Regions from separate parts of the Paenibacillus sp. tmac-D7 genome, predicted to be linked through region 2. Evidence: predicted binding sites of a transcription regulator. Region 2 holds the regulator's gene; the other holds the start of a gene.

Region 1 (9,305 bases), on a different contig from region 2:
TGTAATCGTACCGGTGGCGGCGGCGTGGGCTTGATCGGCGTATGCGGCCAAGGACCCGACCGTAAACGTGGCGGCAAGGACAACGGCAACGAATTGCTTTTTCATAGAAATTCCCTCCTGCAGTTCTAGGTGTAGTGGTATGCATGTAAGTGCCGACGCTTCCACGATTGCCGGGAATCGGCTTCGTTCGTGGGACGCGACAACAAGTTGACAACGGACGGCAGACCGTTCCACAATGGAATTATAGCCAGATGAAAGGGAGACAGGTGAACGTCAACGATGAATACATGGACATGGGGACCGCTTGTCCTCCATTACAACATGCTGCTGATCATGGGTGCGATTGCGGCGGGCTACGGCGTGCTGCACCTGCGGTTGCTTCGGAGATCCGATAGAGGCATTGTTACGTCGATTGCCGTCAATGCGCTGCTTGTGTGGGTGCTTGTCTGGAAATTAAGTTTGCTGCTGCTGGATTTTCGCGCTGTATTGGAAAATCCGATGTCGCTGCTTTATTTTAACGGCGGTCGGCGCGGAGTTTGGCTTGCTTGGCTGCTCTCGGCCGGATATGCAGCAATCGCCGCTGAGAAAAGAAAAATAGGCAGATCTGTTTATATCGATTCGTTAGCCGTCTCGGTTTTGGGGGGGTATGCAATATTTCATGCGCTGCATTTTATAATGAGCGGCTTTCAGCCGGTCACATCGGGCATCATTGGGTCGTTGGGCGCGGCAGCCGCCATCGTTTGGCTGCGTTCCCCTTTGCCGGAGACCCATCGCGCGTCGGTGCAGAGGCTGCTAGTCATTGCGATTGGCTGGGTGCTGGTCATAACAGTGGCGAACGGCCTGTTTGACAAGCCGGGGGGGCCGCCTGCGGCGGGAACAGCGGAAGGAGTGCCCGGACTGGGCGTCGGACAGCAGGCCCCTGATTTCGAGCTAAAACTGCTGAATGGGGAAACCATCCGATTGTCGGATTACAGGGGCCAAACCGTGTTTGTTAATTTTTGGGCGACCTGGTGTCCGCCTTGTCAGGCGGAGATGCCGTATATGCAGCAATTTTACTCGGATTATGCAAGAGACGGCGTGGTGATTCTGGGCGTTAACGCGACGCATACCGAGGCTAGCGTACCGGTCGTTGCGGCGTGGGTTAAGGAATGGAAGATTACCTTCCCGATTGCGCTTGACACGACGGGGGGCGTGACGGATACTTACCGCGTGAATGCCTACCCGGCTACGTATGTCGTCGACCCCGGCGGCGTCATTCGGGAGAAGCATCCCGGGCCGATGAACGGTGATATGCTGATGTCGGCATGGGAGAAAATAACAAATAAAAGTGAAAAATGATTCTAATAGGGGTGCAAGCTCTTTTTCATTTGCATAAAAAACCTTACGCATGATACCATGAATCTATTGGCAGGTCATATATACGTTTTCGTGACATCACTTTTCAGTTGAAGGAAGGGAATCAGCGTGGCACAGACAAGTATTATTTTGCGTGTGGAGCTCAATCATGAGCAAGTAACGTTCGGAGATGTAGCTGCAACAATCAGTAAAGCAGGGGGAGACATCACCTCGATCGACGTTATTCGTCCCGGCAAGGAATCGTCGGTACGCGATATTACCGTCGATGTGGCGGAATCCGCCGAGTCGCAGGTGGTTGAAGCGTTGAAATCGCATGACGGGATCAAGCTGATTAACGTATCCGACCGTACGTTTCTCGTGCATCTAGGCGGGAAAATCAACATGCAGCCGAATCTGCCGATCAAAAACCGCGACGACTTGTCCCGTGTTTACACCCCTGGGGTGGCTAGAGTTTGTACCGCAATTCATGAAAATCCGAGAAAAGCTTACTCGCTTACGATAAAACGCAATACGGTAGCCGTCGTCACCGACGGAACGGCAGTGCTCGGACTGGGCGACATCGGTCCGCATGCAGCCGCGCCTGTCATGGAAGGGAAAGCGATGCTGTTCAAGCAGCTCGCCGGCGTCGATGCGTTCCCGATTTGTCTGGATACGAAGGATACGGAAGAAATTATTCGTACTATTAAAGCGATCAGCCCGATTTTCGGAGGCATTAACCTGGAGGATATCAGCTCTCCGCGATGCTTCGAGATCGAGACACGCCTGAACGAGGAGCTCGATATACCGGTGTTTCATGACGATCAGCACGGAACGGCTGTCGTCGTTATCGCGGGTTTGCTGAATGCCTTGAAAGTGGTCGGTAAACGAATCGAGAACGTCCGCGTTGTGGTCAACGGAATCGGAGCGGCAGGCGTATCGATCTGCAAAATGCTGCTCGCCGCAGGGGTGACGCGCTTGGTGCCTGTCGACCGCGAGGGTGCCATCGTTCACGGAGGCAGCTATCCTTACCCGATGTGGCAGTGGTTGGCCGACCAGCCGCAAGTCGAAGATAAGGCCGGAACGCTGAAGGACGTTATTCAAGACGCCGACGTGTTTATCGGTGTATCGCGGGGCGGTTTGCTGAACGAGGACGACATCAAGAAAATGAAGCCGGACAGCATCGTCTTCGCGATGGCGAATCCGGAACCGGAAATTGCGCCGGAGGAAGCGCTCCCGCATGTTCGTGTGTTTGCAACAGGCCGAAGCGACTATCCGAACCAAATCAATAACGTGCTCGTGTTCCCCGGTATTTTCCGTGGGGCGCTCGACTGCCGGGCACGGCGGATCAACGAGCCGATGAAGCTGGCGGCCGCCCGCGCAATCGCTTCGGTTGTTACCGAAGCGGAGCTGAACGAGCACTACATCATCCCGAGTATATTTAACGACAAGGTCGTGACGAAGGTTCGCCACGCAATTATCGAAGCCGCTATCCTAACCGGGGTGGCAAGACGGATTCCGCCGGATTTCCGGTAGGATCGTGCAGGAAGAGAGAAGGCGTGGCCCAAAGGGTAACCCCTTGATGAAGACAGTTTTTCAAGAATAAAAGAATAACCCTCCAAAACCACTGTTAAAGTGGAGTTGGGGGGTTATTTTTTAACTCGCGATACTACATCAATAGCGGATAGCCCGCAAGGCCAACTTGCGAAGAAACGCGTCGAACGCCCGTCCGCCCGGTCGGCTCCCGCCCGCTTCAGGGCATAAAGCCCTTTTGGCTCACGCGTATCCGCTGCGCCTCGAATCGCCGCGCGAGCTGCTCCCGCACGCGCAAGTACGCGCCGCGGTCGTACCACGCGTCGTACCCGTTCGCGCGATACAGCTCGCGCATACCAAGCCTCTCCGTCCGGCGCCCCTGGCTGCCGTCGCCCATAAAATAATCGTCGATCACCACGCGATCGACACCGGTTTCCGCCAGCCGGTCGGCCAGCCCGTCGCTGCACGGCAGCACGGGCGACACGGCGGCCTGCGTCGGCACCCCCGCCTCGGCGAGCCGCCGCAAGGCCGCGAATCGGGCGGCAATCGGCGGCGCCGCCGGCGTGAACAGCTTCCGGACCGACTCCATGTCGGTCTCAATGGTCAGGCTGACGCGGACGCGGGGCCCGAGCCGCCGCAGCACGTCGATATCGCGCGTGACCAACGGGCTGCGCGTCTGCACCATCACGAAGGCGAGCTCCTCGGGCGGGGATGCCGCCATGACCTCCAGCCAAGACCGCGTCAGACAGGCGCGGAACTCCTCAGGCTGGTAGGGGTCCGTCGCGGACGACATGAATACCGTAACCGGTTTTTTGCGTCCGGCACGCTTCAGCTCCCGGCTCAACAAGCTGGCCGTATTTGCTTTTACGTCCACCCAATCGCCCCAAGGCGAGCCGCGAAATTTCGCGACCGGCATCTCCCGCACATAGCAGTATGAGCAAGCGAAGGCACAGCCTACATACGGATTTAACGTGTGCGTGTACCCGCTCAAGAAGCCCGATGCGGGAAGGAGCAGCCGCTTGGGCGCTGTGACTTTGATGGATTTTTGACGGGACATAAGCTTCAGCACGAATCCTTTCCGAATGACTGTTGGAGCCGGTGGCCGCTTCAGAGGCTGCGCGCCAATAGAGAAACCCGATTCTCCGCCGCTGCAGCAGCATGGAAAACCGGGTCAGATGTGTGCTATTAGTCAGTGGAGCCGGTCGGCATCACTTCCGGGGAAGTCAGCTTGTCGTAGAACTCCGTAAATTTGTCCTTGTCGTCGCTGGAGCGAATGGCCATCGCGGCACGCGGGTGATCGTTCAGGACGCCGGCGATCATGTAAGGGATGATGTAACCCCACTCCCATTTCTCGCGCATCGAAATCATGTGTTTCTCGATAATGCCGAGCACCGGACGAAGATCGTATTTCGGGTTTTTCAAGTAGCTGACGAGCAGTTCAGTCGGACAGTTGCCCGCTGCGCGACCCATTCCGTAGACGGACGTGTCGAGGAACTCGACGCCTTTGCTCGCACCCGTGATCGTGTTGGAGAACGCCAGCTGCATGTTGTTGTGCATGTGCAGGCCGAGCTTCTTGTTCGGAAGCAGTCGTTGGAATTTGGACACCAGGTAGTCGATGTCTTTGTGATCCATGCTGCCGTAGGAGTCGACGACGTACACGACATCGACCGGGCTTTTGGCGATTTCTTCGAACGCTTCGTTCAGATCATTCTCCATCACATGCGAAAGCGCCATGATGTTGATCGTCGTTTCATAGCCGTAGTCGTGGAATTTTTGCACCAGATCGAGCGCTTTGTCCACATCTTTAATGTAACAAGCGACGCGGATCAGATCCAACATGCTTTGATCGCGCGGGAGAATATCCTTCTCATCCACACGGCCGATATCGACCAACGCGGAAAGCTTCGTACTGGTTTTTTGGGGGATGACTTCCTTCAGGAAATCCTCGTTAAGGAAGCGCCAAGGGCCGGCATCGGCACCTTTCAGCAATTTGGCCGAGTTTTTGTAACCAATTTCCATATATTCGACGCCGGCTTCGCTTAGACCCTGGTACATGTCCTTCACGAATTGGACGCTAAAGTCCCAGTTATTCACTAAACCGCCGTCGCGGATCGTACAATCCAAAATTTTGTGGTGTGTGTCGCGTGTCATCAAAATTACCCCTCTCCAAATTAACAAGTGCTCGCTGACATCTTTCGGGCTTTTAAGCTTTTTAGCTTTTAAGCGGTAAAGTGTTTTATTAATTACTAATTTTACACAGTTTTTTGTATTTGTCAATCATAACAAATTCCAGAACGAGTGGCAATTTCCTTATATATTGAAAAATCAGTCGGCCAACCGTTGTGCAGGGCGACCTGCTATCAAAATCTAATATCATATACAAATAGTATCTATAATGAGAGGGAGGAGGAACGCTTTTACAGGAAGTTCACTAAGAATAAGATCATTGATTCGGGAGGATCCAAGTACATTCGTAAAATCGCATCGTTTACCTTATTCGTCATGTTGTTCGTCATGATCGTCCCGTTCGCTGCTTGGGGCGCCGGACCGGTCGCTTCAACCGAGGCCGCGTCCTTGCTCGTGCAGGATCAGGACGAGCCGGTATGGCCGAAACCGCTCACGTATTTGGATTTAGGCGACTCGCTCGCAGCCGGGGATGACGCCGCCGCAAAAAAATGAATTTGCGCCGCAGCAGAACGCTTCAAGGGCTCAAGCGGCCGTGCTGCTGAAGCGGCTTTTGACCGGACTGAAATTCGTCAACTAGGCAGCAGGCGGCAGCCGTCATACCCAAAAAGGCGTTTCATCCTAGGGATAAAGCGCCTTTTTTTGATCCTAGGGATGCTTAATGATCTCAATACGGCCGATCAGCGGCAGCGGCTTCATATCCCCGTTGATCGCATTCATCATCCCGATCACGCAGAATACGAGGCACACGAGGTGGGCTAAAGGCACGAGCAGCAAATTGAGCAGAGGAATAAGTCCCAGTACGATGTTGCAAGCGATCAAGGCGAGCAGCAGCATAAGGCCTTGATTGGCGTGATACATCGCAAAGCGTGAATGGTTCGCGGCGATCAGCGGCACAAAAAACAACAGATAAGCGATAGCGGCAACGGCCTTGTTGGCCCGCACATCTTCCGGCGTCGGAGAGGGGGAGCCTTGCGGCGGCGTCTGTCCGGGGTCAGACATCGGTGGAACACCTCCTTTCTCAGGTCTGGATGCGGAAGAGCTTCCCAGATTAGCCGCTACCATCTTATGCCGATAGCCGTTCGAGTATGTTCGCCTTTCCGAGGAATAACCGTAAAGCGATGGGGCAACCTAAATCCAGCCATATCCAAGAAAGGAACGAGGCACACATGACCCACACCCCGATCTTTTTTCAATTCGAGACGAACCAGGAAGCTTATATGGCGCTTGATACGCTGGAGGAGCTTGGCTACAAGGTCAGCCTGCATACGGAGACGAAGAGCCCCGTTCTGCACGTCATCGTCGATCGCAATGATCTGACGTCGGCTCTCGAAGTCGCGCAAGCTCACGGCGGTCGGCTGCTGGAGGGGCAAGCATCTCCGTCCGAGATTTCGACGTATGCCATGGCATACGATCCGGACGGGCTCATTCCGATTCCCGCCCACTTCGTGAACGAGGTTGAACCGGATGAAGCCGAGGTTCATTTATCCGCCTCGGCTTACTCGAACCGCTCGAGCGGCGCCTACAAGGATGAGCACGCGAAATTCGACCCGTCCGGGGAAGATTACGACGGCTTCGACGCGGGTATTCATTTATAGTGGATTAGGCCAAAACCGTTGGACAAGTCCCACAACATTTGACCGGGAAAACAAAGTTGCCCTGCGCCTATTTTTATTAGCTCGGAAAACACTGTTTCTCTAGACCCACACCTCATTCGTTTGCTATGATGGGTTGGGACTTCGGGAATGATAGGGTTTTTCAATAGAGGATGGAGGGAAACGCTGTGGATTCCTATGATTCTTTGAAAGAGGGCGAAAAGGGCGCGTGGCTTAGTATCGTCGCCTATGTTTTTTTGTCCGCTTTTAAAATAACCATAGGTTATATGACCGGTTCGGAAGCGCTCGCGGCGGACGGAATTAACAATACGACGGATATCGTCGTTTCACTGGCGGTGCTGATCGGGCTTCGCATTTCCCGGAAGCCGCCGGATCGCGATCATCCGTATGGGCATAAACGGGCGGAGACGATCGCTTCGCTCATCGCTTCGTTTATTATGGCAGCAGCAGGCCTGCAGGTTGTCTTGCAAGCGGGCCGCAGCTTCTTCGCCGATGAGCGCACGGCGCCGGACATGCTGGCCGCCTGGGTAGCTCTGGCTTGCGCCGCCGTCATGTGGGGCGTGTACGTTTACAATTACCGGTTGGCCAAACGGATCGAGAACCAATCGCTGATGGCCGCTGCGCAGGACAATCGTTCCGACGCGCTCGTCAGTATAGGCGCCGCCGTCGGCATCATCGGATCGCGGCTTGGCTTTCCGGTACTCGATGCAGTAGCGGCGCTGATCGTCGGTCTTATTATTTTGAAAACGGCTTGGGAAGTGTTCTCCCATGCATCGCATACGTTGACGGACGGCTTCGACGACCAGCGGCTGAAGGTGTTCAAGCAGACCGTCAAGACAACGCCGGGCGTCAAGCGCATTAAGGATATCCGCGCCCGCATTCACGGCAACAGCGTGCTGCTTGACGTGGTCGTCGAGGTAAGCGCCGAATTGTCCGTCGGCGAAAGCCACGATATCAGCGATGAAATCGAACGGCGGATGCTCAGAGAGCATCGGGTGAACAATGTGCATGTGCATATCGAGCCTTTCGAAGAGCAAGAAAAAAACGGCAACCAACCTTATCGATAAGGGGTCGCCGTTTTTTTATGAGCAGCGCTTAAACAGAACGCGGTGCGGCAGGACAAGCGGATGCGCTTCTGGCGAAGGCGGCGGCCGGAAAACGAGTGCGCCATTCCGCGCCCGCGATGCCGACGATCAACGACCTCGCAGCCGCCGTGAAGCTGTGAAACTGTGAAACTAACTCCGTGCAAATTCCGCTGCGCTTTTCCCTGCCGTATACCCGGTTGTGAATGCCGCCGTGATGTTGTAGCCGCCGGTATAGCCGTGAATGTCCAGCACTTCGCCGCAAAAGTACAGCCCAAGCTTCAGCTTTGACTGCATCGTCCGCGGATCGACCTCCTTCAGGTTGACGCCGCCGCCGGTGACGAAAGCTTCTTCAAGCGATAGCGTGCCGTTCACTTCCACGGGAAACGCCTTCAGCAGCTTCGCCATATCCATCCATGGCTGCTTCGGAATGTTATCGAACGTGACGTCTTCCTTAATACCCGCCCGTTCGAGCACGAAAGGAACGAGCCGTTCCGGGAGGAGCGGTTTCAAGACGTTCTTGGCCGCTTTCTTCGGCTCGTGCCGGGCCAGCCGATACGTATCGGCGTACACCTCATCCACGCTCTTATCGGGAAACAAATCGATCGTCAGCCGCACGCTCGGGACGTTAAACTGCTTCTTCGCCTTCACGACGAACTGGCTGCAGCGCAGCGCGGCCGGGCCGGACAAGCCGAAGTGGGTGAACAGCAGGTCGCCTTCGTGTTCGACGATTTTCTTCCCCTTCGGAGTCCAGACCGATAACGTAATGCCGCGCAGCGATAGCCCTTGCAGCTCCTTGCTGCGAATCCACGGTTCATTCGACGTTAGCGGCACTTCCGTCGGATACAGCTCGGTGATCGTATGACCGGCGGCCTCTGCCCAAGGGTATCCGTCGCCGGTCGAGCCGGTTTGCGGCACCGACTTGCCCCCGGTGGCGATAATGACGGCGCGTCCGTTAATCCGTTCGCCGGTGGTCAATTCGACGCCCCATGCGCGCTCCTCATCGTACAACACCCGGCGAACCGGGCTGTTGACACGAATGGAGACGCCTTGACGGCGCACGCGATTCACAAGCGCATCCACCACGGTCTTGGCCTTGTCGCTCACCGGGAACATGCGCCCGCGGTCTTCCTCCTTCAAGCGGATGCCCATCCCTTCGAAGAAGGCGATGATGTCGCGATTGCTGAATGTCGCAAGAGCGCTATGCAGGAAGCGTCCGTTGCCCGGAATATGCTTGATCAGTTCATCCGGCTCTTTGGCATTCGTCACATTGCAGCGGCCTCCGCCGGAAATTCCGAGCTTGCGCCCCAGTTTATCCCCTTTGTCCACCAACAAAACCTTTGCACCGTGCTCGCTTGCAGCCACGCTGGCCATCAATCCGGCTGAGCCTCCGCCGATTACAATTACGTCATAAGCCATTCGTTATGCTCCTATATGGTTTCATTTGTTTTCATTGTACCGTAATTTTTTCCGACAAAAATAGTGATATTCCTGCAACGTGCTTTGACATTTTCTATAGCAGACTTCCATTATAATCGTTGTGCCAACCCTTGTAAAA
Region 2 (21,627 bases):
ACGACCAAGGGTATATCACGGAAGCGCAGCGGGCGGAAGCGGCCGCACACGACTATGAACGGCCTGCCGGCGCAGCGAAAGATCAATTCCAGTCCTATATCGATTACGTATTGCGGGAGGCGCAGGAAAAGTATAACTTCGAGGAAGACGATCTGCTGCGGGGCGGCTACAAAATTTATACGAATCTGGACCCGAATGCGCAGGCGATCATGGAACAAACGTATGCGAACCCGAAATTTTTCCAAAAGGACGGACCTGCTCAGAAGATGCAAAGCAGCATGGTCATCTTGAATAACAAAGACGGCGGGATCGTCGCGATGATCGGCGGGCGGGATTATGTAGTCCGCGGGTTGAACCGGGCCGTTGCCCAGCCGCGTCAGCCGGGGTCGGCGTTCAAGCCTTTGATCTCCTACGCGCCGGCCCTGGAGCTTGGCAAGTTCTCGCCTTATTCGAAGCTTCCGGATGAACAAAAGTCGTATAACGGTTATTCGCCGCGGAACTGGGACGGCGTCTACCGCGGCCAGGTGACGATGTTCGAAGCGATCAAGAAGTCGGTGAATATTCCGGCCGTTGAGGTGTTAAACCAAGTCGGCATAAGCAAAGCGAAGTCGTACGTCGAAAAGCTCGGCATCCCGTTCGATAAAGCGGATAATAACTTGGCCATTGCTTTAGGCGGTTTGACGAAAGGCGTTACGACGCTGCAAATGGCGCAGGCGTATACGTCATTTCCGAACAACGGAAACGTCGTCGAAGCGCACGCAATCATTAAAATTATGGACGACAGCGGAGAGCGCGCGGCTTTCAAGGCGGAGAAGAAGGCTCCCGTCTGGAGCGCCAAGACGGCTTGGTACATGACCCAACTGCTGCAAGGCGTCCTGGAGCCCGGCGGCACCGGTACGGCGGCGAAGTTCGAACGCCCGGTTGCGGGGAAAACAGGTTCGACGCAGCTCGAGCTTAAAGGTCTTGAGAAATATAACCGCGACCTCTGGTTTGTCGGGTACACGCCGGAATGGACGGCCGCCGTCTGGATGGGCTTCGATAAAACAGATGCGAAGCATTATGTTTCGATGAGCAGCGGCGCGCCGGCCGCTATCTTCAAGGAAGTCATGCAGAAGGCGCTGGCCAAAAAGCCGATGACGAAATTCGTCAAGCCTAGCGGTGTAGCGGATATGGATGAACCGCCAAAAGGAATCGGCGATCTGAAAGCGGAGTTCGTCGCCGAGAAGAAATCGGTGAAGCTGACTTGGTCCGCTGTCGGCGAAGGCGTCGTATACCAGGTATTCCGTAAGGACAGCAAAATGCAGGAGTTTCCGAGCGAGCCGATCACTTCGACAACGGTGACCGAGGTCAACGATATTTCGGCTATTCAGCCGGATACGTACGAGTATACGGTCGTTCCGCTTAACCCGGAAAACAACGTGGCTGGCGCTCGCTCGAACATAGCCAGCGTAACGGTCAGTGATTCGTCAAATCCGCAACAGCCGGGTACGGAAAACGACGGCGAGCCGCTTGATCCGAACGCGCCGGAAGCCGGACAGCCGGGCACCGGTACCGGACATAATCCGGGCGGAACTAACGGAAATGGCGGAACAGGAGCCGGTTCGGGACAACAGCCTGGAACCGGTAAGCCCGGCGGTACGACAACCCCGGGTGGATCGAAGCCTGGGACGGGGACGGGCGCGGGAACAGGTACCGGAGGCACGGGAGCCGGCGCCGGAAGCGGCACACCCCCAGGGACGGGTGGAGCCGGCGGTACGACGCCCGGGAACGAGCCCGGCGGCGGCGAAGCCTCAAATCCAATCGGCGGGCAGCCGATAACCCCGGACCCGGCAGTCGGCGGCAATAACGGCGGCACGTTTGGAAGTCCCGCGCTGCCGCAGCGTTCCCCATAACAAGGGGTGTGACCCCGGGTTGCGGTTTGAATATTTTATTTTCCGAGTTCCGGTGTAGTATAATCAGGCCGTAACGTGATTCCAATAGCTACAGATGGAGATGAACCAACGATGATTTCAAAGATTGCGCAAAAAACGATACGTACAGCCCTCGCGGCGGGCCTGGTTGCCGGTATGCTGGCCGGATGCGGCACGAAGCCGGCGCCCGCCGACAATTCGAACGCGAGCCATCCGTCCGCCCAGCCGAATGCTTCAACCGGTACGACGTCTGAACCGGGCAAGAAAACCTGGTCGTCGCCTCCGGAGATGAAGATCGATGCGAACAAATCGTACACAGCGACGGTCACGACGTCCAAGGGGACGTTCGTCATCGAATTGTTTGCCAAGGATGCGCCCAAAACGGTAAACAACTTTGTGTTTTTGGCGAAAGAAGGCTTTTATAACAACATCACCTTCCACCGGATCATCCAATCGTTCATGGTTCAGACGGGAGATCCGCTCGGCAACGGGACGGGAGGTCCGGGCTACAAATTCCCGGATGAACTGAATTCGCCTTACAAATACGAGCCCGGGATCGTAGCGATGGCCAATTCCGGTCCGAATACGAACGGCAGCCAGTTCTTCATTTGCACCGGCGAAGACAGCAAGAGCTTGAATAAATTGCCGAACTACACGATCTTCGGCAAAGTTGTCGAAGGTATGGACACCGTGCAAAAAATTGCCGCCACACCGGTCGAGCAAGGCTCTGAGCCAACGCCAAGCAAACCGAAGGAGAAAGTCGTCATTCAGTCGGTCACGATTACTGAAAAGTAACGGGATGGTCAGGCAGCGTGGGAATCCACGCTGCTTTTTGTTTCGACTGAGGGAACCTTATTCCGGATACATTCGTCTAATGAAAGGAGAGACCTGCATATGGCCGAGGAACGCGCGTGCTTGCTGCTGCACGGCTTTACCGGCGGACCTTACGAGGTTCAACCGCTGGCGGATTACTTGCAAGGATACGGTTATGATTGTCATGTCCCGACGCTGCCCGGCCACGATCCGGAGCTGCTGGGTCTCGCGGCCTCCACGTGGCAGGATTGGCTGGATGCGGCCGCCGATGAGGCTCGCCGGCTTAGCCGGCATTATGCGTCGGTCGATCTGATCGGCTTCTCGATGGGGGGACTGATCTCCGCATATTTGGCCAACCGCTTCCCGATCCGCCGCTTGGTGCTGCTGAGCGCCGCTGCGATTTACATAAGCCCGGTTCGGTTCATGCGGGATCTGGTCGACCGGATGCGTACCCACGATTGGGAGCATTGGCAGCGGGTGAAACGCGTGCCGCTGCCCGCTGCGGTGCAGTTCATGAAATTGGCCCGGTTTGCGAAGCGGCATGAGCTGAACCGCATCTCGGTCCCTACGTTAATTATACAAGGGCGTCAGGACCAGATCGTTCATCCGCGCAGCGCCCGCTATATCTACAACCGTATCCAAGGCGAGAAAGAGCTGCTGTATGTACCGAAGTCCCGGCATTTGCTTTGTCTCGAGCCCGAAGCGGCTGAGGTGTTTCAAGCCGTACGACGCTTTCTGACGCAGTAGGGGGAACAATCGTAAGGGACTGATTGCAATGAAAGAGAAACGACGCCGGAAGGCGATGAAACGAAAGGATCGCTGGATACGGGGCGGCCGCTGGCTGCTGGCGATTGCACTTGTGGGCGTCCTATGGATTGGCGTCGTGCAGGTTCGCATGGCCACATTGCCCGATCGGGAGCTGCCACCGCAGGACGTTGGCATCGTGCTTGGAGCCTCGCTTTGGCAGACGACGCCAAGCCCTGCGTTGAAGGAGCGCTTGGACCGGGCGGTGGAGCTGTACCGCAGCGGCGTCATTACCGAGGTGATTGTCAGCGGCGGCTACGACACGCCGAAGTCTACGCTGACCGAAGCCGAAGGGATGCGCAATTATTTAATGGAGCAGGGCATTCCGGAGGGCCACATTTACTTGGAGAACGAAGCACGCAGCACCTATGAGAATTTGAAATTCAGCCAAGCGATTATGAAAGAGCACGGATGGACGTCTTCGGTCATTATTACGCATCGCTATCATGCGGTACGCGCCCTCGACATTGCGCGCTTTCTCGGCTTCGAGCGGCCGCAGGCTTCGCCGATGGATTCAAGCGTGCTGATGATGTCCTGGCACCGCAGCCGGGAGACGCTGGCTTTCGCCAAGTGGCAGTGGGACAAGGTCCAGCTTTCGCTCGGGTACGAACTGCAGCGCTAGGCGGCAGTGGACCAAACTGAAAGTTTCTTTTCGCTCGCGGACTTGGTATAATGCAAGGAAAGGATAGTCCCAGAAACGGGGTGACGAACATGCCGTTCAATATCGGAATCGGCGGACTTTTACTTATTTTAATCGTTATACTGATCTTATTCGGGCCGTCGAAGCTCCCCGAGCTTGGCCGTGCGGTCGGTCGTACGTTAAGCGAGTTCAAAGAGTCGACGCGAGGTTTAAGATCCGGCGAGAATGAGGAAGAGAACAACAAGAAGAACGAACCGAAGTCATAATCCGTCGGGAATCCGTATGTAATCAAACTCCCTGCCGGTCATGCGAGAGCATGATCCGCCGCAGGGAGTTTTTTTGTTGTCCGCCGCCGTTGTCCGCCGCCGTTGTCCGCCGCCGTTGTCCGCCGCCGTTGTCCGCCGCCGTTGTCCGCCGCCGTTGTCCGCCGCCGTTGTCCGCCGCCGTTGTCCGCCGCCGTTGTCCGCTGCCGTTGTCCGCCGCCGATGGCCCCTCCACGAACAATCCCTGTACTCGCTTGTGCCTAACCCATCCTCTCCCTTTACAAAACCTTCACTTGGCCCTAATCTTCTGTTGATTTTTGTTCCTTATGCTTATCTATGGATATACTATATTAGTATAGGGAGTGTACATATGGAGAAAAACATGGATCGCCGGACATTTCTATCTTATCTCGGTACGGGGGCGGCGGCGCTGGCAGCTGCATCCGCCGGATTAGGCGTCTTGGAAGGCAAAGCTTCCGCGATGTCCCCGACGGCCGACCACCTGTTCGGGTTTAAGACGAATAAAGTCAGCGGTTATTTCGAACCGATTCAGGCTTCCAAAGAAGACCAGCTGTTGCTTCCGAAAGGGTACCGTTACGACGTTGTGGCGGCATTCGACGATGTAATCAACGCAGCTGGCGAAAAATTCGGACAAGGCTCCGATTACAACGCCTACTTCCCGATTGACGGTTCCAACACGCGCGGGTTGCTTGTGAATAACCACGAATATACGAACATTTTTGCGCTCGGTCCGGTGAAGGACGGCAAGAAATCGAAAGAACAAACGGATAAAGACCTGTACTACCAAGGAATGTCCGTTATTGAAGTATTCCAGGACGACAAGGGCACATGGAAAATGGACACGACTTCCAAACATGCCCGCCGCATCAACGGTTTTACCAAATTCGAATTCACCGGTCCTGCCAAAGGTTCCGCCATCTTGAAAAACGCAAGCACCGCCCAAGGCACGTTCGCAAACTGCTCCGGAGGCGTTACGCTCTGGAATACGGTTCTGTCCTGTGAAGAGAACTTCTCCGAGCTGGCGACGGAAGCCGGTCTGCCTCTGACGCACTACGGCTGGGTTGTAGAAATCGATCCGTTCGACGGCAGCTTCTTGAAGAAGCACACGGCGCTTGGCCGCTTCAACCATGAGAATACGGCTATGGGTTTGACGGCCGACGGCCGCGTCGTCGTTTACATGGGAGACGATAAGAAGGATGCCTGTGTGTATAAATTCGTCACGAAGGGCAAATACGTGCCGGCGAGCGGCCGTCAAAACTCCGAGCTGCTGGCAGACGGCACGCTATATGTAGCCAACCTGAAATCCGGGAAGTGGGTTGCCGTTACGTACGAAGCGCTGTCCAAAGTCATCGGCGACGCCAAATTCAAAGCGCCGGCAGGCGTTAAAGGCACGAGAGAGGAACTGCAACGCATGTTCCAAAGCCAAGCGGATGTGGTAACCAACGTGCACGAAGCGGCCTTGATCCTCGGCGGTACGCCGACCGACCGACCGGAAGATGTGGAAATTTCGCCGTTCGACAATACGGTGTTCATCAGTCATACGAACAACGACAACCATGGTAACATTCACGGTCATATCACGCGTATTTTCGAGAAAGGCAACGATCTCGGCGCGACGGAGTTCGATTTTGAAATTTTCATTGCAGGCGGACGTCAATCCGGATTCAGCTCGCCGGACAACCTTGCGTTCGATTCGAACGGCAACCTGTGGGTTGTGACGGACATCTCCACCAGCAGCATGCACAAAGGGGTTCATACTTCATTCATGAACAACGGGCTGTTCGTCGTTCCGACCCACGGTGCGGCCAAAGCGCAAGCGATGCAGTTTGCTTCTGCCCCTACGGATGCGGAATTGACGGGACCCTTCTTCACGCCGGACGAAAGAACGCTGTTCCTCTCCGTTCAGCATCCGGGCGAAAACACAACGGATTTGGCGAAGCCGACCAGCCTGTGGCCGCACCGCCAAGGCGACACCAAAGCTCGCTGCGGCGTTGTAGCGATCAGCGGCTTCAAGCTCGGCTAATCCGGGATTTATGCAGATGCAGTAACTTGCAAGTGCTCGATCGTAAATGTCCGATGTGAAGCCCGCAGGCCGGACGTAACCATCCATTAGGCCGGCGGGCCCCGCAATGGGCGTTTTACCTCAAAGGAGATGACAACATGCCATTCGGCAATATCGGGATTCCCGGATTAATTCTTATTTTAATTATAGCGCTCATCATTTTCGGACCTTCCAAACTTCCGGAGCTCGGCCGAGCCTTCGGACGCACCTTGAGCGAGTTTAAAAGCGCCACCCGCAGCCTGGTAGGCGGCGAAGACGAGAAGCCGGAGGTTTCCGAAGCGTCGAAACCGACCGTCCAAGACAAGACGCCAGCGGTCTCCGAAACGAAACCCCAATTCAACGCAGACAAAGTTAGCTAAACTCCATCCGCATTATACGTTTGGCTTCCGGTAACCGCATGCTGCCGGAAGCTAGCTTCATTATGGGAGACCCTTACGATGAAAAATAATGAAATGCACGTTTTCAGTCATCTGGAAGAAATGCGCAAACGAATCGTCATCACGCTCGCCGCCTTTCTTGTTGCCATGATTGCCGCTTTCTTATACGCGAAGCCGATCTATAACTGGCTCGTCCGCGATTTGGGAGACAAGCTGACCATCCTCGGTCCGACCGACATTCTATGGGTGTATATGATGATTTCCGGGGTCTTCGCGATTGCTGTGACGATTCCGGTAGCCGCTACGCAGGCTTGGCATTTCGTCAAGCCTGCGCTGAAGGAGGAAGAGCGCAGAGCGGCGCTCGGATATATCCCCGCCCTCGCCGTTCTGTTTGCCGCAGGCATTGGCTTCGGCTATTTCGTCCTGTTCCCGATGGTGCTTTCCTTCCTGAAGAACATGGCGGCCGGGCAGGTCAACACGCTCTATACGGCTGATAAATATTTCCGGTTTATGCTGAATTTGACGCTGCCGTTCGGTTTTTTGTTTGAAATGCCGGTCGTGGTGATGTTTTTAACGAAAATCGGAGTATTGAACCCGGTGCGACTTGCCAAGGCGAGGAAAGTGGCTTATTTTACGCTTATCGTCATCTCGGTTATGATTACGCCTCCGGATTTTATTTCGGACATTTTGGTAACGGTTCCGCTGCTGATCTTATACGAATTCAGCATTACGCTTTCGAAATGGGTGTATAAGAAAAAATTATCGACAGCTGCAGTGGAAGCTTGAATCATAGCCGGCGGGTAAGCGGAATGAAGGAGGGGAGTCGCGGACAAGCGGCTCCTTTTTTGCGTCCTCCGGCACGGCGAGAATGGGTAGAAACTGAATGTTCACTAGGCAAAATCCGCCAATCGTAGTACGATACATTACATAATGCGGGAGGAGGTGCGGTCATGATTCGGGCAGTCGTATTCGATTTTGACGGCTTGATCGTGGATACGGAAACGGCGGACTTTGAGTCGGTTCAAGCGATGTACCGCCATCACGGCGGCGAGCTGACCATCGACGTATGGGGGCACTGCATCGGTACGGGACCGGACGCCTTTAATCCTTATGACGACTTGGAGCGGCAGATCGGCCGGACGTATGATCGCGAGGCGGCCCGCGCGATGCGCAAGCAGGCCTATGACGCCAGGATGGCCGAAGCTGATGTGAGGCCCGGGGTGCGGTCTTATCTGAAGGAGGCGAGACGGCTGGGGTTGCGGATCGGTCTAGCCTCCAGTTCGACGCGGGAATGGGTTACGGGATATTTAAAGGCGTACGGTTTGCTGGATGACTTCGAATGCATCCGGACGCGCGACGACGTTACCCGGGTAAAGCCCGACCCGGAGCTTTACTTGAAGGCGCTCGCGGCGCTTGGCGTACAGCCGCACGAGGCGGTGGCGTTCGAGGATTCCCCGAACGGCGCGCTGGCGGCTTATCGCGCGGGCATGCGATGCGTAGTTGTGCCGAACGCCGTAACGGGCTTGTTAACGTTCGGAACGCACGATTTTCGCTTGGCGTCCATGGAAGAGATCGGGCTTGCAGCGGTGATCAAGCGGCTGCAGCAGACCGACATTTTGAAAAATCGAGGAAGAGATATACAATAGACAAAGAAAACAGACACAATCCGCCCGACTCGCGCGTATACATTAACACCAAAGAAGAGGTGATGTTACGCATGAGCGGACGTGTACAGCCTTCGGATCAGATTCAGATCACGAAAAACGCCCGGCAAATCAACGTCGTCCTGCGCAGTCCGGAACCTGTCGCACATGCCCCCGCCGAATCGGAAGCTTTGTTTCACGGCAAGCCTCTATCCCAGCAAGGCCAGTTCGGGGAAATTATGAAAGAACTGGATCGTATGGTCGGTTTGGAGCATGTGAAGGAGCTCGTGTTCGAAATTTACGCGCTGCTGCGCATAGCCGGGATGCGGGCGGAAGTCGGCCTTATGGCGGGAACCCAGGTGTACCATATGATTTTCAAGGGGAACCCGGGAACGGGCAAAACGACGGTCGCCCGTATCGTGGCGAAGCTGTTCCAGACGATGGGCGTGCTGAACAAAGGCCATCTTATCGAGGTGGAGCGGGCCGATTTGGTCGGCGAATATATCGGGCATACCGCGCTGAAGACGCGGGAGCTTGTCAAGAAAGCGCTGGGCGGCATTCTGTTTATCGACGAAGCGTATAGTTTGGCGCGCGGCGGGGAAAAAGATTTCGGTAAAGAGGCCATCGATACGCTTGTAAAGGCGATGGAGGACCATAAGAACAATTTTATTTTGATTTTAGCCGGGTACTCCGAAGAGATGGAGCAGTTTCTGACGACGAATCCGGGGCTGCCTTCGCGGTTTCCGATTCAGCTCGATTTCCCCGATTACACGGTCGACGAGCTGATGCAGATCGCCGAATTGATCGTGAAGGAACGGGAGTATGCTTTAACTCAATCGACGGAGATGAAAATCCGGCAGCAAATCACGAACGAGAAAAATCAAATGGAGGTCGCCTTCAGCAATGCGCGGTTCGTGCGCAACTTGATCGAGAAAGCGATGCGCAATCACGCCGTCCGCCTGTTAAGCAGCCCGCATGTACATCCGACCAAACAGGATTTGATGATCATTCGCCCGGAGGACGTCAAGCTGGAACGTAAATCCCCAAAGGAGACATATAAATTTATATGAAAAAAACGAGCCATGAAATTACGCCGGACCACCAAGAACGCGCCGTACTGGTGAGTCTGGTTACGCAGGAATTAAAGCGCGAGGAAACGTACGACCCCGACTATTCGCTGGCCGAGCTTATCCGGCTCGCCGAGACGGCCAATGTCGAAGTGCTCGGAACAATGACGCAAAATAAAGAATACGCCGATTCCAAGTGGTTCATAGGCAAAGGAAAAGCGCAAGAATTGAAAGAGCTGTTGGAGGAGAAAGACGCGAACACGGCCATCTTCGACCAGGAGCTGTCGGGCGCGCAGGTGCGCAATCTGGAGCAGTTTCTGGATGTGAAAATCATCGACCGGACCCAGCTGATTCTGGATATTTTCGCCGGCCGCGCCAAGACGCGCGAGGGGATCATCCAGGTCGAGCTGGCGCAGCTTAGCTATTTGCTGCCGCGGCTGTCCGGCCACGGGAAAAATTTATCCCGGCTCGGCGGCGGCATCGGGACCCGGGGACCCGGGGAGTCGAAGCTGGAGACGGACCGCCGTCATATCCGCGATCGGATCAGCGAGCTGAAGCGCCAGCTGCAGGAAGTGGTGAAGCACCGTACGCTTCACCGGGAGCGGCGTAAGAAGACCGGCGTCTTTCAAGTCGCTCTCGTCGGGTATACGAACGCCGGCAAGTCGACGCTGCTTCGCCAGCTGACGCAAGCCGACGTGTATGTCGAGAACCAGTTGTTTGCCACGCTCGATCCGACCTCGCGCTCGCTGAAGCTGCCGAGCGGATTGGAGATCGTCTTGACCGATACGGTCGGGTTCATTCAGAACTTGCCGCACGATTTGGTCGCGGCTTTCCGCGCGACGCTCGAGGAGGCCAACGAAGCGGATCTTATTCTGCACGTTGTGGACAGTTCCACCGAGATGATGACGATCCAGATGAAGGTCGTCGATGAGGTGCTCGAAGAGCTCGGCGCACACGGCAAGGATCGGATAACCGTGTTTAACAAAATCGATCTGTGCACGCCGGAGCAATTGGAGATGCTGATGACCGAAGGCGATTACTTACGCATCTCGGCTTATCGCGAAGAAGATCTCGGGCGATTGATCGACGCGTTAGAGAAACATTTGATGGGCGACAGCCGGACGTACCGTATTCCTGCCGATAAGGGGGATGTCATCTCGCTTGTGTACCGCGTAGGCGAGGTGCTGGAGAATGAAGTGGACGGCAGCGACATGCTGTTCAAGGTACGGGTAAACAATAAAGAGTTCGATAAGATAGGATACATGCTGGCTGCATACGATTCGGCGCGTGCGCCGCAGGGAGAGAACAGAGGAGAGACGTCGGAACATGTTTAACGAGCAGGTGCTCGCCTTGATGGAGAAGGCGGAGAAGGTAGTCGGGGAACGAATGAATGAAATCGATCGGTTGATCGATCGCAATCAGTGGAAAGTCATACGTGCGTTTCAGAAGTTTAAAGTAAGCGATTATCATTTTGCCGGCTCGACCGGATATGGCTATAATGATCGCGGACGCGAAGTGCTCGATCTCGTGTATGCCGACGTGTTCGGCGCCGAGGCGGCGCTGGTGCGTCCGCATTTCGTGTCGGGCACGCATACGATCGGGACGGCGCTCTTCGGCGTCCTGCGGCCCGGCGACGAGCTGCTGTCGATTACAGGTCGTCCGTACGACACGCTGCACAAGGTGATAGGCAAACCGGGCGACGGACTCGGCTCGCTGCAAGACTGGGGCATCGGCTACGGCGAGGTGGAGCTGCTTGAAGACGGTTCGCCGAACTATGAAGAGATCGCCCGGCGCATCACTCCGCGAACGAGAGTGATCGGCATTCAACGGTCGCGCGGGTATTCATGGCGTGCCTCGTTCACCGTCGAGCAGATTGGCGAGATGGTTCGTTTCGTGAAAGAAATAAAGCCGGACGTTATCGTATTCGTGGACAACTGTTACGGCGAATTCACGGAGCTTAACGAACCAACCGAAGTCGGGGCCGACTTGATCGCCGGTTCGCTGATTAAGAACCCGGGCGGCGGATTGGCTCCTACAGGCGGCTATATCGCGGGCAAGCGCGAGTATGTTGAGCTGGCGTCCTACCGGTTGACCGCGCCGGGCATCGGCGGGGAGGTCGGCGCTATGCTCGGGACGACGCGGGCCTTGTTCCAAGGCTTGTATTTAGCGCCGCATACGGTTGGACAAGCTGTTAAAGGATCGGTGTTCGCGGCGGCACTGTTCGCCGAGCTGGGATTTACGACGCATCCGCGTTGGAACGATCCCCGCACCGATTTAATTCAGGCCATACGGTTTACCGGGCCGGAGCATCTGATCGCCTTCGTTCAAGGCATTCAGCAGGCGGCGGCCGTAGACGCGCATGTCGTGCCGGAACCTTGGGATATGCCGGGTTACGAGCACCCGGTCATTATGGCGGCCGGAACCTTCATTCAGGGCGGCAGCCTGGAATTATCGGCCGACGCGCCGATTCGGGAGCCTTATATTGCCTACATGCAGGGAGGCTTGACGTATTCCCACTGTAAGCTCGGCGTTCTGACGGCCATCCAAAACATGATCGACCGCAAATTATTGTAATCATTACTTACATGTGGCATTAACCTGACATAACTTGACACGTTTCTAGAACATGGTTACAATAAAAGTAAGGTTTTATGTGTTAGGGGTGATAGTCATGAGTGATGATATCCGCCGTAATATGGCCCTTTTTCCGATCGGTATTGTTATGAAGCTGACGGATTTAACCGCCAGACAAATACGATACTACGAGCAGCATGAATTGATCATTCCAGCAAGAACCGGCGGCAACCAGCGTCTATACTCGTTCAACGATGTCGAGCGTCTTTTGGAGATCAAGGATTTGATCGAGAAGGGCGTTAACATCGCAGGAATTAAACAAGTGCTGCTGCCGGTCGACAAAGATTCGGAGGATGCAACCGTCTTGAACGAGCAATCCGAAGTGAAACGCCGGGAACTGACCGATTCCCAGCTGCACAAGATGCTGAAGCAGCAGCTGATAGGCGGAGGCAAGCGACCGAATCATGTATCGTTGATTCAAGGCGAACTGTCTCGTTTTTTCAGAAAATAGGGTTTGGCCGAGGAGCGACCGCCGCTCTGTTCACCTGAGGCGGGGCGAGCGGTACCCCTCGTTATTACGTACCGATTTTTAAGGAGGAGATTTCACAGTGACGGATAAGAACTACACGAAGGAAGACATTTTACGTATTGCCAAGGAACAAAACGTTCGATTCATTCGACTTCAATTTACGGATTTGCTCGGCACCATCAAGAACGTCGAAATACCTTTAAGCCAGCTTGAGAAGGCGCTTGATAATAAAATGATGTTTGATGGTTCTTCCATCGAGGGTTACGTTCGTATCGAAGAATCAGACATGTACTTATACCCGGATTTGAATACTTGGGTCGTGTTCCCATGGGTGACGGAAGATCGCGTGGCGCGTTTGATTTGCGATATTTATTTGCCGGACGGCCGTCCGTTCCCGGGCGACCCGCGCGGCATTCTGAAAGCGGCGTTGAAAGAAGCGTACGAAATGGGCTATACCGCGATGAACGTCGGGCCGGAACCGGAATTTTTCTTGTTCAAAACCGATGAGAAAGGCAATCCGACCATGGAGCTGAACGACCAGGGCGGTTACTTCGACTTGGCGCCTACGGATCTCGGCGAGAACTGCCGCCGCGAAATCGTATTGACGCTCGAAGAAATGGGCTTTGAGATCGAAGCGTCACACCACGAAGTGGCGCCGGGTCAGCACGAGATCGACTTTAAATATGCCGATGCGATTAAAGCGGCCGACCAAATTCAAACGTTCAAGCTCGTTGTGAAGACGGTAGCCCGTCAGCACGGCCTGCATGCCACATTCATGCCGAAGCCGTTGTTTGGCGTTAACGGCTCGGGCATGCATTGTCACCAATCGTTGTTCCGCGGTAAAGAGAATGCCTTCTACGACGAGAGCGACAAACTCGGCCTAAGCGCAGAAGCACGTCATTACATGGCTGGTATTTTGCGCCACGCCCGCGCGTTCGCGGCGATTACGAACCCGACCGTCAACTCGTACAAGCGTCTTGTACCGGGTTATGAAGCGCCTTGTTACGTCGCCTGGTCGGCCAGCAACCGCAGCCCGATGATCCGTATCCCGGCTTCCCGCGGTCTCAGCACGCGCGTTGAAGTGCGTAACCCGGATCCGGCGGCTAACCCGTATCTCGCGCTGGCCGTTATGTTGAAGGCCGGCCTTGACGGCATCAAGAAAAAAATGCAGCTGCCGCCTCCGACGGACCGCAATATTTACGTGATGACCGAAGAGGAGCGGGAAGAGCAAGGCATTCCGAGCTTGCCGATCAACTTGAAGCAAGCGCTCGACGAAATGCTTCGGGACGATGTCATTTGCGAAGCACTCGGCGATCATGCGCTGGCTCATTTCTTCGAGCTTAAGGAAATCGAGTATGACATTTACCGTACTCAAGTTCACGCTTGGGAGCGCGAGCAGTATTTAACGCTTTATTAATAATTAAAGAAACGGACGTTCGGCTGAGCCGAGCGTCCGTTTCTTTAATTTAGCAAGACCTATATTCCATAAGGACCTAGCGGTGATCTTCCGTGAGGTTTTTTTATCGAAAAAACCTCACGATCCGGCAGCAGCCGAGCTTCGAGAGGTTTTGAGTTGTTAGTGGATGTCGCGGAATACGCCGATGACTTTGCCAAGAATAGAAACGTTTTTCAACCGAATAGGCTCCATGGTCGGGTTTTGCGGCTGTAACCGAATATGGTCTCTTTCTTTATAGAACGTTTTCACCGTCGCCTCGTCTTCCTCGGTCATAGCCACGACGATGTCGCCGTTGTTGGCGGTCTGCTGCTGGCGGACGATCACATAATCCCCGTGATGAATGCCTGCGTCAATCATACTTTCGCCGACGACGCTTAACATGAACACGCTCTGATCGCCGACAAAGTGGCTGGGGAGCGGAAAGTAATCTTCAATGTTCTCCGTTGCTGTAATCGGAACCCCCGCCGTAACCCGTCCGATTAACGGAACGCGGGCTACCGAAACGGAGAACGCGCCTTCTCCTGGTTCCCCGTCCAGAATCTCAATGGCTCTTGGCTTGGTCGGATCTCGGCGGATAAGGCCCTTCTTCTCGAGCCTTTCCAAGTGTCCATGTACGGTGGAACTCGACGCCAAACCTACCGCTTCGCCGATTTCACGTACGGAAGGCGGGTAACCTTTATCCTTAACTTCATTTTTAATAAAATTTAAAATGGCCTGTTGACGGGAGGAAATCTTGCTCATCGTATCACTCCAATATATAGAAACTATTAATTGGAAGTATAGCACAGAATAGCCGTTCGTACAAACATAAGTTCGAGAAAATGCATTGACACAAACATGTGTTCGTGTTATTTTAATATAAGAACAAATGTTTGGGGGTCGTCATTATGATGCATATCATTAGCAGTCAAACTTCGGTAAGCGTGCCGTCCATGAATAGAACAGATGCGGTCGGCAATCGCAAACGGCTAGGGCGTCTGGCTCTGACGGGTCTTGTGTTGGCCATGATCATCGGGATCAGCACGGTGATCACGGCATTACTTGGGAATTCGGACGCTTATGCAGCCGCCTCCTTGCCGGCCGAACAACATACCGTTATCGTCGAACGAGGAGATACCTTGTGGAGTATCGCCAATGAACATATAGCTAAGGGTGGCAACCCGAGAGAATACATCTATGAGCTCAAAAAAAAGAACGGATTGAAGGACGCTTCGATTCGTGCCGGTCAACAATTGTTGCTTCCGTAATACCGCTCGCCCTGACATTTCAGGCTCTTCCCGCCTGTCAATTCTCTTGACAATCGTTATCCATAATGTCAAAGTATAATTTGATAACGAACGCCATTTGTCTGGACATGCTTGTCAGGTTCCGACAGCTGGCGACAACCGGAACACGAGAAGACTGGGAGGATAGGCATGTTGGAATCGGAACATGATGTTACCGTGAAGCGAATCAATGAACTCGCTCGAAAAGCGAAATCCGAAGGATTGAGCGAAGCGGAGTTGAACGAACGTAACGAATTGCGTAAAAAGTACATTGATTCTTTCAAATCTTCCTTACGCACTCAACTCGATAACATCAAATTTGTTGATGAAGATGAGAAGAAGTAGGAGGAGGGTTTTGATATGCAATATCGGGCTTTGGGTAAGAGCGGTATTCTGGTATCGGAACTTTGCTTAGGAACAATGACCTTCGGTCATACGACCGATGAACGGGAGTCCGTAGAGATGATAAACCGTTTCCTGGATAAAGGAGGGAATTTCATCGATACGGCAAACGTCTATGCAGGCGGCAGATCGGAAGAGATTGTCGGTAAAGCGATTCGCGAACGAAGATCGGACGTAGTTCTGGCTACTAAAGTTCGAATGAAGACCGGACCCGGACCGAACCAAGTCGGTCTATCCCGCAAGCATATCATGGATGCCGTCGAAGACAGTTTGCGACGCTTAGGAACCGATTATATCGATTTGTACCAAGTTCACGTTTGGGATCAGGTCACACCGATTGAAGAGACGCTTCGTGCGCTGGACGATTTAGTTGCATCAGGGAAGGTTCGGTACATCGGATGCTCGAATTTCTTGGCGTACCAGTTAATGAAATCGTTAAATCTAAGTGACTTCAACCGCTACGCGCGGTTTATTTCCATTCAACCGCAGTACAGTCTCGTGTGCCGCTCCATGGACCGCGAAGTGCTCCCTCTTTGCTTGGAGGAGAACGTAGGAGTCATCCCTTGGGCACCGCTTGGCGGCGGATTTTTGACAGGGCGCTACGAGCGCGGAAACGAACCGACGGAAGGGCGCCTTTCTAACAAAAACGGCGAGAGTCGATGGGAGCTGCGAAATACCGATAAGAATTTCCGAATCCTGGATGAGGTTCTTGGCGCAGCGGCAGAGACCAATAAAACGCCGGCACAAGTGGCGCTCAATTGGCTCATCCATAAGCAAGGGATTACATCGCCGATATTCGGCGCTCGTACGCTTGAACAGTTTGAAGATAATATGGGAGCGGTCGGCTGGAAGCTTTCCGACTCCATGTGGAAGCGGCTGGATGATGTCAGCGCGCTGGAATCGGAATATCCTTACCGGTTTATTGAGAAGTTTCATAGGCAGATCTAATCGAGAGCATAAGGGGTCACGATAATGTCGCGTAAATGGGAACGCATGGTACGTAAAAATACGAAGATCATGAATAAAAAACACGGCCAAAGCAGTTCGTCTTCGATTTCCGTTCGGTCTTCGGACGGGGCGGTTACTTTTAAAGGCCGCAGCTGGTTATTGCCATTGGTGCTCGTCGCCATGAGCGTGTTCTGTTTTATTGCCCTTCGTCCGCAAGCAGGCCAAGACGAGTCTATGTATTGGGTAACGGGCTTCAGTTATCTTTTCTTGGCATTGCTTATGTATTGGGCGCGCAGACCGTTTCTGAGGATTGGTAAAACTTCGCTGGCCTCCCGTCGATTCGGCGGCGACCGGATCGTAGAAGCTTCCCAAATTAGCGAAATAACCGTGAGCAAAGATACGATCATGGTAACCTTGAAGCCGAAAGGTAAACGCTGGGTATTCACGAAATTTTTCCACCAAATGCCAATGGAAGCTATGATCGAGAAAATTTCCGACTTCGCCTCGAAAAACAATGTAAAGCTCATCAAATGAAGCCTGAACGAACGTCATGGGGTTGCTTGATCGGATTAAATATAAATGACTGGCAGTTAGGAACGATAATCGCAGTAGAAAGAGGAATTTAAACAATGACGATCAAAGCGGTGCTTTTCGATTTAGACGATACGTTGTTATGGGATGACCGAAGCGTGAAAGAGGCTTTTGAAGCAACTTGCGCGGAGGCTTCCAAACATTATGACCTGGATCCGGCGCAGCTGGAAGAAGCGGTACGCCGTGAAGCGCGGGCATTATACGAATCTTATGAAACGTTTCCTTTCACGAAGATGATCGGAATCAATCCGTTCGAAGGGCTCTGGGCGAATTTTACGGCAGGAGAGCAGGAGGAATTCCGCAAGCTGCAGGCGTTGGCGCCGTCATACCGCAAGGCGTCCTGGACCCGCGGCTTGAAGGCTCTCGGTATCGATGACGAGGCGCTCGGCAGCAAGCTGGCCGAACAGTTTCCCGCCGAACGACGCAGTCGTCCCATTGTGTACGAAGAAACGTTCGAAGTGTTGGATCAGTTGAAACAAAAGTACAAGCTGCTCCTGCTGACCAATGGTTCGCCGGATTTGCAGAAGGAGAAGCTGGCCGGGGTGCCGCAGCTTGCTCCCTACTTCGACCATATTGTGATCTCCGGTGAATTCGGCGAAGGGAAGCCGGCCGCTTCCATCTTCCACCACGCCATGCAGCTGCTGAACATAACGGCAGATGAAGGTGTCATGATCGGCGATAAATTGACGACGGATATTCTGGGCTCGAATACGGTGGGGATGCGCAACATGTGGATCAACCGCCATGGTGTAGAACGCAGCTCGGACATCGAACCCGTTTACGAAATTAAGAGCTTGCGGGATATGCAAGCGCTTCTGGACTCCATATCATTCATCTAATGAACATAAGAAACCGACGGTCTGTCGATCCTGGCAGGCGTCGGTTTTTTGTTGCGGCGTTCCCGTCAAGCGAAAAAACGCCGTAGTCCGAAATGGATGCAGGATCCGTTCCGGACTACGGCGTTAAGACACCTAAAGTTGGGGTTTTATCATTAGGCCTGTTGGAAAGTCGGGTCGGCGAAAGGATGCGCAATCCAGCCTTCGGTTTCGATGAAGAGGCGGACGGCTACAATTTGCCGGTTTTCCATCAGGGTAAAGAAGTGCGGCTTATGCTCCGGTACGGAGATGACGTCGCCGGCTTCGAGCTCAACGTCGAAATATCCGACATCGTCGGTGCCTTTGATAATGAAAATACCTTTGCCTGCCGTGATGGCGCGAACCTCATCCTCGGTATGTGTGTGCACTTGTTCGAACTTCTTCAATAGCTCGTCGAGATTCGGCGTCGCATCGGACAAGGCGATGAGGTCCCAAGTCCGGTAGCCGCGACGGGCGGCCAGGTCGCGAATTTCTGCGTCGAAGGTGGATAAAATTTGACTCTTCTCTTCATCGGACAAAATAAATTTCTCCTGCAGCTCGGCCGGTAATTTGCCTGGATTCCAATGTTCATAAAGCACTTCTTGTTTCTCTAGAAAATTTCTGACGTTATCTTCGCCTTGGATGCGTTCGTTCGTATTGCGGATACGGATTTCAGCCATGGTTTATCCCTCTTTCACATGAAATGTGTACTCCTAATTTGTATTATAGTAGAAGGTGTACGTTCTGTCGATGTATAATGTATATAAATCCGATAGGATTCATTTAATAAAGACTCCATTTTTGTCGAAGTTTCTTTTCATCATATCATGTTTCTGTTACACTTAAGGATACATTGTTTAAGAGATTTAACGCTTCATACCGGATAGAATAAGGGGTCTACATGTTCGGACTGCCTACTTCATCGCATATACCGGCAGATCGGCAGGGTGAAAGGGGATTTTTCATTGATTAAACCTAGCTTACAAGAGCAGCTGCAAAAGAAAATTATGATTTTGGACGGCGCCATGGGCACGATGATCCAGCAAGAGGATTTGTCGGCGGACGATTTCGGAGGCGAAGAATTAGAAGGCTGCAACGAAATGCTAGTGCTGACTCGTCCAGACGTTATCCAGCGTATCCACGAGATGTACTTTGCCGCGGGCGCGGATATGGTCGAAACGAATACGTTCGGCGCCACGAGCGTTGTGCTTGCCGAATACGATATACAGGATCGCGCCCGGGAGATCAATCTTGCCGCCGCTAAACTGGCGATTGAGGCGGCTAACAAATACAGCACTCCCGAATGGCCGCGCTATGTGGTGGGGGCGATGGGGCCGACCACCAAGACGCTATCGGTTACGGGCGGTGTTACCTTCGATGAGCTGATCGAGAGCTATTACGAGCAAGCGCTGGCTTTAATCGAAGCCGGCGTGGATGCGCTGCTCCTCGAAACGTCGCAAGATACGCTGAACGTGAAAGCGGGCAGCATCGGGATCCGCAAAGCGTTCGAAGAGAGCGGACGCAAGCTGCCCTTGATGATATCCGGCACGATCGAACCGATGGGCACGACGCTTGCCGGTCAAAACATTGAATCGTTCTATGTGTCGCTCGAACATTTGGAGCCGATCTCCATCGGTTTGAACTGTGCAACAGGTCCTGAATTCATGCGGGATCATATTCGTACGCTCTCGGATATTGCCGGGACAGCCGTGAGCTGTTATCCGAACGCCGGCTTACCGGATGAGAACGGACAGTACCATGAGTCGCCGGAATCGCTGGCGAAGAAACTCGCCGGTTTTGCCGAGCAGGGCTGGCTTAATATCGCCGGCGGCTGCTGCGGAACGACGCCGGAGCACATTCGCGTCATGGCGGAGACGCTGCGCGCCTACAAGCCCCGGGAACAGAACGGTTCCCACCCGGCCGCAGTGTCCGGGATCGAAACGGTGTACTTGGAAGAGTCCAACCGGCCGATCATGGTGGGCGAACGGACCAACATCTCGGGTTCGCGTAAATTTAAACGGCTGATTAAAGAAGGGAAGTTCGAGGAAGGCTCGGAAATCGCGAGGAGTCAAGTAAAGAACGGCGCCCAGGTCATCGACATCAACCTGCAGGATACGGATATCGATGAAGCTTATGCGATGGAAAACTTCTTGAGCTATGTCGTCAAAAAAGTAAAGGCTCCGTTGATGATCGATTCCACCTATGATCATATAATTGAGCTGGGCCTTAAATATTCCCAGGGGAAGGCCATTATTAACTCCATTAACCTGGAAGACGGCGAATCCAAATTCAAGAGCATCGTTCCGCTCATACACAAATACGGAGCGGCCGTCGTCATGATCCTGATCGATGAACGCGGACAAGCCGTTTCCCGTCAGGCAAAGATGGAAGTGGCCGACCGTGCGTACGATTTATTGACGAACAAATACGGGCTTAAGCCTCACGATATTATTTTTGACCCGAATATGTTCCCTATCGGCTCCGGTGACCCGCAATACATCGGCTCAGCCGTGGAGACGATTGAAGGCATTCGGATGATTAAAGAAAAGTACCCGGAATGTAAAACCATTCTCGGATTAAGCAATATTTCGTTCGGCTTGCCGGATGCCGGCCGCGAAGTATTGAACGCCGTCTATCTGTACCACTGTACGAAGGCCGGACTCGATTATGCGATCGTGAATACGGAGAAGCTGGAGCGGTACGCTTCTATTCCGGAAGAGGAACGCCGTCTGGCTGAAAATCTGATCTACAACACGAATGACGAGACGCTCGCCGAATTCGTCGCCCATTTCCGGACTAAGAAGGTAGAGAAAAAGGAGAAAATCTCCAACCTCTCGCTGGAGGAGCGGCTCGCGTCTTACGTGGTGGAAGGGACGAAGGACGGTCTCATCCCGGATCTCGAGGAAGCGCTGAAGAAATACGCTCCTTTGGAGATCATTAACGGTCCGTTAATGAGAGGGATGGAAGAAGTCGGCCGCCTCTTCAACAACAACGAGCTGATCGTTGCCGAGGTGCTGCAGAGCGCGGAAGTCATGAAAGCTTCTGTCGCGTTCCTCGAGCAGTTTATGGAGAAAGAGGAAAGCGCCGTGAAAGGGAAAATCATCCTGGCCACGGTGAAGGGCGATGTCCATGATATCGGGAAAAATCTCGTCGAGATTATTCTTTCCAATAACGGCTACAAAATCGTCAACCTCGGCATTAAGGTGCCGCCGGAACAGCTGATCGAAGCCTACCGCAAAGAGAAGCCGGATGCGATCGGCCTGTCCGGATTGCTTGTCAAATCCGCACAGCAGATGGTCATCACCGCACAGGACTTGAAGATGGCGGGCATCGACGTGCCGATTCTCGTCGGGGGCGCCGCGCTTACGCGCAAGTTCACGAAAACGCGTATTGCGCCGGAATACGACG

What was found. Region 2 encodes LexA, which represses DNA repair genes until DNA is damaged. Its sites were predicted from a motif close to CGAACATATGTTCG; they were not measured.
Region 1: a site for LexA is predicted at 3,945-3,958, ahead of FKP33_RS21585 (SPL family radical SAM protein). Genes of this name have one in related genera too.

What each region holds. Positions count from the first base shown of each region.
Region 1 covers NZ_VIDW01000042.1:722-10,026, forward strand. Annotated here, with positions in the region: gene FKP33_RS21570 (C40 family peptidase) at 1-105, opposite strand, end outside; gene FKP33_RS21575 (redoxin domain-containing protein) at 280-1,338, shown strand; gene FKP33_RS21580 (NAD-dependent malic enzyme) at 1,465-2,868, shown strand; gene FKP33_RS21585 (SPL family radical SAM protein) at 3,086-3,922, opposite strand; gene FKP33_RS21590 (aldolase catalytic domain-containing protein) at 4,051-5,016, opposite strand; gene FKP33_RS27290 (hypothetical protein) at 5,380-5,544, shown strand; gene FKP33_RS21595 (magnetosome magnetite crystal formation protein family) at 5,698-6,051, opposite strand; gene FKP33_RS21600 (hypothetical protein) at 6,219-6,647, shown strand; gene FKP33_RS21605 (cation diffusion facilitator family transporter) at 6,833-7,732, shown strand; gene FKP33_RS21610 (BaiN/RdsA family NAD(P)/FAD-dependent oxidoreductase) at 7,901-9,166, opposite strand.
Region 2 covers NZ_VIDW01000038.1:3,618-25,244, forward strand. Annotated here, with positions in the region: gene FKP33_RS20705 (transglycosylase domain-containing protein) at 1-1,892, shown strand, start outside; gene FKP33_RS20710 (peptidylprolyl isomerase) at 2,004-2,705, shown strand; gene FKP33_RS20715 (alpha/beta hydrolase) at 2,805-3,470, shown strand; gene FKP33_RS20720 (YdcF family protein) at 3,499-4,149, shown strand; gene tatA (twin-arginine translocase TatA/TatE family subunit) at 4,239-4,433, shown strand; gene FKP33_RS20730 (hypothetical protein) at 4,456-4,665, opposite strand; gene FKP33_RS20735 (PhoX family protein) at 4,801-6,474, shown strand; gene tatA (twin-arginine translocase TatA/TatE family subunit) at 6,612-6,872, shown strand; gene tatC (twin-arginine translocase subunit TatC) at 6,951-7,676, shown strand; gene FKP33_RS20750 (HAD family hydrolase) at 7,841-8,536, shown strand; gene spoVK (stage V sporulation protein K) at 8,608-9,603, shown strand; gene hflX (GTPase HflX) at 9,600-10,934, shown strand; gene FKP33_RS20765 (methionine gamma-lyase family protein) at 10,927-12,174, shown strand; gene FKP33_RS20770 (MerR family transcriptional regulator) at 12,272-12,685, shown strand; gene glnA (type I glutamate--ammonia ligase) at 12,783-14,120, shown strand; gene lexA (transcriptional repressor LexA) at 14,280-14,900, opposite strand; gene FKP33_RS20785 (LysM peptidoglycan-binding domain-containing protein) at 15,047-15,406, shown strand; gene FKP33_RS20790 (DUF896 domain-containing protein) at 15,575-15,769, shown strand; gene FKP33_RS20795 (aldo/keto reductase) at 15,785-16,774, shown strand; gene FKP33_RS20800 (hypothetical protein) at 16,799-17,308, shown strand; gene FKP33_RS20805 (HAD family hydrolase) at 17,404-18,204, shown strand; gene FKP33_RS20810 (1,2-dihydroxy-3-keto-5-methylthiopentene dioxygenase) at 18,357-18,899, opposite strand; gene metH (methionine synthase) at 19,185-21,627, shown strand, end outside.